DNA from 2 places in the Streptosporangium sp. NBC_01755 genome. Region 1 is predicted to be linked to the other one. Evidence: predicted binding sites of a transcription regulator. Region 1 holds the regulator's gene; the other holds the start of a gene.
The links. The regulator HrcA, encoded in region 1, represses chaperone genes, less so after heat shock. The targets are predictions, from matches to a motif close to TTGGCACTCTCNNNNNGAGAGTGCCAA.
Positions count from the first base shown of each region.

Region 1 (3,412 bases):
CTTGGGCAGTCCCTGGACCACGACCAGGCGAGGGGACGGCATGGGCACCTCGTGACGGCGCAGTACCTGGACCCGGAGCGAATCCCTGCCCGCCTCGATCACCACGCACTCGGCGACGGAACCCGCCCCGTCTGTCAGGTCAAGCCGCTCCCCGGCCCGCAGCCGCCGTACGGCCGCCGCGTGACGCCCCTCGGGGCCGCCGAAGACGAACTCCGGCCTGACCAGGTCGGCGGGTTCGGCCAGGAAGACCGGAACGGTCATGGGCCGTCGGGGCGGGCCGTATCGTGGCGACACGACCGGGAACGGGCCGCGTTGCCGCGGCGCGGCCAGGAACGGACCGCGCCACGCCCACGCGACCCGGGGCGCTCCGGGTCAGCGGCCATTGAAGGCATCCCGCAGCCGGGAGAAGAAACTCTGCTGCCCGGGGGCGAACTTGCCGGGCGGGCGCTCCTCGCCGCGAAGCCTGGCGAGCTCCTTCAGGAGGTCCTCCTGGACCGTGTCGAGACGGGAGGGGGTCTCCACGTTCACATGGATCAGCAGGTCGCCGCGGCCGGTCTCGTTCAGGCGCTGCACGCCGCGGCCGTAGAGCGGGATCGTCTGCCCCGACTGCGTGCCGGGACGGATGTCCAGATCCTCGGCGCCATCGAGCGTCTCCATGGTCAGGATGGTGCCGAGCGCCGCCGCGGTCATCGGGATCTGCACCGTGCAGTGCAGGTCGTCGCCGCGCCGCTCGAAGATCTCGTGAGGGCGCTCGACGATCTCCAGGAACAGGTCGCCGGGCGGGCCGCCACCCGGGCCGATCTCGCCCTCGCCGGCGAGCTGGATGTGGGTGCCGTCCTCCACCCCGGCCGGGATGCGGACCTTGATGGTCCGCCGGGTGCGGACCCGGCCGTCGCCGGAGCACTCCTGGCAGGGGTGGCGGATGATCGACCCGAAGCCACCGCACTGGGGACAGGGCCGGGAGGTCATCACCTGACCGAGGAAGGAGCGGGTGACCTGGGAGACCTCGCCCCGGCCATGACACATGTCACAGGTGTCGGGGTGGGTGCCGGCGGCGGCGCCGGAGCCCGTGCAGACCTCGCAGACCACCGCGGTGTCGACGACCAGCTCGCGGGTCGTGCCGAAGCCCGACTCCCGCAGGTCGAGCTCGACCCGGATTGTGGCGTTGCGCCCGCGACGGGCGCGCGAGCGGGGGCCGCGGCCACCGCCGCCGGCCGCGCCGAAGAAGGCGTCCATGATGTCGCTGAACGGGAAGCCCGCGCCGAAGCCACCGGCCCCCGCACCACCCGAGGCGAACGGGTCGGCACCCATGTCGTACATCTGCCGCTTGCTGGAGTCGGACAGGACCTCGTAGGCCTGAGTGATCTCCTTGAAGCGCTCCTGAGTCTCAGGGTCGGGGTTGACGTCGGGATGCAGTTCGCGCGCCAGGCGTCGGTACGCCTTCTTGATCTCTTCCGCACTGGCGTCACGGCGCACCCCGAGGGTGCCGTAGTAGTCGCTCTTAGCCACTTTTCGTTGACCTCTTATGATGCAGCCAGGATCTGGCTGACGTAGCGTGCCACCGCGCGCACCGCGCCCATCGTGACCGGGTAGTCCATACGCGTCGGGCCCAGCACACCGAGCCGGGCCAGTTGCTTGTCCCCAGAACCGTATCCGGCGGCGACGATAGACGTGCCCTGGAGTCCGGTGTAGGGGTTCTCCGAGCCGATCCGCACGGTCAGCGCCGACAGGTCGGAGGTCTCACCGAGCAGTCGCATGAGCACGACCTGCTCTTCCAGAGCCTCCAGCACATCGCGGAGCCCGACGGTGAAGTCGGCTCCCGCAAGGTTGGCGGCCCCGGCAAAAACAATCTTTTCATCGTGCCTGTCCACCAGGGACTCCAGCAGCACCGACAGGATCGTGGCCGCGAGCGGCCGGTCCTCTGCGGGCAGCCGCTCAGGCAGGTCGGCGACCTTGTCGGGGACGCTGGTGAGCCCGCACCCGTCGAGGGAGGTGTTGAGCACCGCTCGCAGATGGGCCACACGCTGCTCGTCCGCGACGTCGGGCAGCTCGACGACGCGCTGCTCGACCCGGCCGGTGTTGGTGATGAGCACGAACATCAGCCGGCGCTCGTTCAGCGGCACCAGCTCGACGTGCCGGACCGTCGAATTGGTCAGCGTCGGGTACTGCACCACGGCGACCTGACGGGTGAGCTGGGCAAGCAGCCGCACCGTCCGCATGACGACGTCGTCGATGTCCACCGCACCCGCGAGAAAGCTCTCGATGGCCTTACGTTCCGCGCTCGAGAGGGGTTTCACCTGCGAGAGCCGGTCGACGAAGAGCCGGTAGCCCTTGTCCGTGGGCACCCGGCCGGCGCTGGTGTGAGGCTGGGCGATGTAGCCCTGCTCCTCCAGCACCGCCATGTCGTTGCGGATCGTCGCCGGGGACACCCCCAGACTGTGCCGATCCGCGAGGGCCTTGGAGCCCACCGGCTCGTTGGTGGACACGTAGTCCTCGACGATGGCGCGAAGCACGGCGAGCTTCCGGTCGTCGACCAACGTGGTCACCTCCCTGCCTGCGTTCAAATGGGAAACACGAGGCCTGGCACTCTGTGTTCCCGAGTGCCAAGTGTACGGCCCCCGTGCGGAAGGCGCGATAAGCAAGAGCTGCGGATGATGATGCCAAGCCTTTGGCAAGTCAACTGCTATCGCGCTTCAAGCGGCCCCCTGCACAATTCGTACATGTCCAACGATTTTGGTTCTTTTCCGGGCGACGCCCCCCGCGGCCCCGGTTACGGCTCCCCCCAGCAGCCGTATGGCCAGCAGTCCCACCAGGGCGGCCCCTCCTACGGTTACGCACCTCCCGGCTACGGCGCCCCGCAGGGACCGCCGCCCACCGGGAAGATCAAACCCGGTATCGGGTGGATCGTCGGCGTGTGGCTGCTCGCCCTGCTCAGCATCATCGTCGGCATCGGCGGCTTCGCCGGTGGCGTGCTGGGTGCGGTCAACAGCGCGGCACCGACGAAGACGTTCGCCCCCGGCGAAAACGCGACGGTCACGCTCAACCCGGCGGACAAGCCGGCCATCTACGTCTCCACCAGCGGACCCACCAACTTCGAGTGCACGCTGACGGGTGGCACCGGCACGCCCCGCCTGCAGAAGCCGACCATCCAGCAGACCGTATCGGGCTCCAACGGCGTCGTCTGGGAGATGGGCCTGCAGATCGGCGTGGACCAGGCAGGCGACTACCAGGTCACCTGTACCGCCGACCCCGCGGAGGGCACCACGTTCGGCGTGGGCCGCGAACTCGCCGCCGAATCACTGGTCGGCGGGACGGTCGCCCTGTTCGCAGTGCCCTCCGCCGGGATCCTGCTGGCCATCATCGTGACGATCGTCGTACTGGTGAAGCGGAGCAACGCCCGCAAGCGCCGGGC
Region 1 covers NZ_CP109131.1:5,630,576-5,633,987, reverse strand. Annotated here, with positions in the region: gene OG884_RS26900 (16S rRNA (uracil(1498)-N(3))-methyltransferase) at 1-261, opposite strand, end outside; gene dnaJ (molecular chaperone DnaJ) at 373-1,509, opposite strand; gene hrcA (heat-inducible transcriptional repressor HrcA) at 1,524-2,537, opposite strand; gene OG884_RS26885 (hypothetical protein) at 2,721-3,412, shown strand, end outside.

Region 2 (3,412 bases), 1.1 Mb from region 1:
CGCGCGGTTGGATTGGGTCGGTCCTGCCGATGAACGAGATGGAACCGGAGACGAGAGAGAACTCCTGACCGGCAACCTTAGCCTCTGGATCAAGGTTTTCCGGCGGCGAGGTTAAAAGATAGGAATTGTCAGCTTGCTGGAATGATCAATCATTTTGGCTGGTCAGCTGGGGCTGCATATGAAAGCAAATGGCCTGTCGCCTATTCGGGTGAGAATGACCGTCGCGGATTCACCCCCGGGCAGCCGGAGATCTTTCCTGAGGCGGTCGACATCCACCGCGGAGCCACGTTTCTTGATCGTCACATTGCCGGCCCCGCGCTCGCGGAGCGCCGCCCGCAGCCGCTTGAGCGAGAACGGCAGCGTCTCGTGGACCTCGTACCGCGACGCCCACGGCGTCGGCGCCGCGACATCGCCGGTGATGTAGGCGATCTGCGGGTCGAGCAGGTGCCCGCCGACCGACGCGGCGATCTCCGCGACCAGGTGGGCGCGGATCGCCGCGCCGTCAGGTTCGTAGATGTAGCGGCCCGCGGGGCCGGTGCCGGGGTCGCCGAGGGCGGGGTCGGGCGTCATCGTGGCGCCCGACGGCAGCATCGTGGCCCTGCGCGCCGTCTCGCCCGCCAGTGTGCCGCACCAGATCACGGCCTCCTTGACGTCGCCCCGGTAGGAGACCCACTCGGCCTCCGCGCCGGCGGGGACGAACTCGTACGGGATCCCGGGGGCGACCTTCAGGCAGGCGGCCCCGGCCCTGGCCACCATCTCCAGTACGGCGGGCCAGGCGGGCGAGTACCCCATCGGGTCGAAGGTCCTGCCCCGCGCCGTGCGGCGTGCGGGGTCGGCGAACAGGACGTCGAAGGCGGCCGGGTCCAGCAGGGAGGCGTCGGCGGCGCGGACCGAGACCCGGTCGCCGAAGCCCATGGCGTCCGCGTTGGCCGCCGCGATCGCGGCGGTGAGCGGATCGGCGTCGACCGCCTCGACGACACAGCCGGCCCTGGCCAGGGCGAGGAGGTCTCCGCCGATACCGCAGCAGACGTCGGCGACCCGTGAACCCGCCGGGACGCGCCGCGCCCGGTGGTCGGCGACCTCGCGGCGGGTGGCCTGCTCCAGACCGGGCCGGGTGAAGTACATGAGGCCGGCGTCGGCGCCGAACTTCTCCCTCGCGCGCAGCCTGAGTTCGGCCTGGGTGAGCGCAGCCGAGGTCAGGTCCGCATGGTAGATCTTTCTTAACCTTGTCACCGCCGCCACCGGGTCGTCGCCGATGGCCTCGGCCGCCGCGCCCAGCGCCTCCTGGCCGCGCGGGGTCAGAAGTTCGCGGAATGCGTCGAGATTCACACCACCCGACGCTACCGCCTTCGCCGTGGGGCTTTGCGAAGGGCTTCCACCTGGTTCGACGTTCGCCTGAAGCGCAGAAGGGCGCTTCGTGTTGACTGTCAAGCCCTCCTTGCATACTGTTCCGTATTGGCACTCTCCCGGTGAGAGTGCCAAATACATGCGACGAGGCAGGTCTGACACCCGCGACGGCAGACCGCTGGTCGCCTCTTCTAGATCATTCAAATCTGAAGGGGAGGTCCGACGTGACGACCGCCACCAAGGTTCCCGTTAAGCCGCTTGGCGACCGCATTGTGGTCCAGCCGCTTGAAGCCGAGCAGACCACCGCTTCCGGTCTGGTCATCCCGGACACCGCCAAGGAGAAGCCGCAGGAGGGCAAGGTCCTCGCGGTGGGTCCGGGCAACTGGGACGACGAGGGCGAGAAGCGGATTCCGCTCGACGTCAAGGAGGGCGACGTGGTCCTCTACAGCAAGTACGGCGGCACCGAGGTGAAGTACAACGGCGAGGAGTACCTCGTGCTCTCCGCCCGTGACGTGCTCGCCATCATCGAGAAGTAGTTCTCGCTTCACAAAGATGACGTATCGAGCCCCGGGTCGCGAGAGCGCCCGGGGCTTTGATGCGCCGACGTACTTATAGAGAGGATTGTCATGCCGAAGATCCTGTCGTTCGAGGAGGACGCGCGCCGAGCTCTCGAGCGCGGCGTGAACGCTCTCGCGGACGCGGTCAAGGTGACGCTGGGCCCGCGTGGCCGCAATGTCGTCATCGACAAGAAGTTCGGTGCGCCGACCATCACCAACGACGGTGTCACCATCGCCCGAGAGGTCGAGCTGGAGGCGCCGTACGAGAACATGGGCGCACAGCTGGCCAAGGAAGTGGCGACCAAGACCAACGACGTCGCCGGTGACGGCACCACCACCGCGACCGTCCTGGCCCAGGCCATGGTCCGCGAGGGCCTGCGCAACGTGGCCGCCGGAGCCCAGCCGCTCTCCCTCAAGCGCGGCATCGACATCGCGGCCAGGACCGTCAGCGACCGGCTGATCGAGTCGGCCCGCCCGGTCGAGGACAAGAAGGAGATCGCGAATGTGGCGACGATCTCCGCGCAGGACGCCAAGATCGGTGAGCTGATCGCCGAGGCGTTCGACAAGGTGGGCAAGGACGGTGTCATCACCGTCGAAGAGTCCAACAGCATGGGCCTGGAGCTCGAGTTCACCGAGGGTCTCCAGTTCGACAAGGGCTACCTGTCGCCCTACATGGTGACCGACCAGGAGCGCATGGAGGCGGTTCTTGAGGACCCCTACATCCTGATCACCCAGGGCAAGATCGCCTCGGTCGCCGACTTCCTGCCGCTGCTAGAGAAGATCGCGCAGACGAAGAAGGCCCTGCTGGTCATCGCCGAGGACGTCGAGGGCGAGGCCCTCGCGGTGCTCGTCACGAACAAGATCCGTGGCACCTTCACCTCCGTCGCCGTCAAGGCGCCGGGCTTCGGTGACCGCCGCAAGGCCATGCTGCAGGACATCGCCATCCTCACCGGTGGCCAGGTCGTCAGCGAGGAGATCGGCCTCAAGCTGGAGCACGTCGGCCTGGAGGTGCTGGGCACCGCCCGGCGCGTCGTCATCACCAAGGACTCCACCACCGTCGTCGACGGTGCCGGTGAGGCCTCGGCGATCGCCGACCGCGTCAAGGAGATCAAGCTCGCCATCGAGCAGTCCGACTCCGACTGGGACCGCGAGAAGCTCCAGGAGCGTCTCGCCAAGCTCTCCGGCGGCGTCTGCGTGCTGAAGGTCGGCGCGGCCACCGAGGTGGAGCTGAAGGAGAAGAAGCACCGCCTGGAGGACGCCATCTCGGCGACCCGCGCGGCGATCGAGGAGGGCATCGTCTCCGGCGGTGGCTCCGCGCTCGTCCACGTCTCCAAGGTCCTCGACGACCTGGGCCTGACCGGCGACGAGGCGACCGGTGTCGCCATCGTCCGTAAGGCGCTCGTCGAGCCCGCCCGCTGGATCGCGGAGAACGCCGGCCTCGAAGGCTACGTCGTGACGTCCAAGGTCTCCGAGCTGCCCGCCGGTCACGGCCTCAACGCCGCCACCGG
Region 2 covers NZ_CP109131.1:4,516,096-4,519,507, forward strand. Annotated here, with positions in the region: gene OG884_RS21840 (class I SAM-dependent methyltransferase) at 163-1,329, opposite strand; gene groES (co-chaperone GroES) at 1,572-1,883, shown strand; gene groL (chaperonin GroEL) at 1,974-3,412, shown strand, end outside.
Region 2: the regulator HrcA is predicted to act here: its motif matches at 1,456-1,482, upstream of groES (co-chaperone GroES).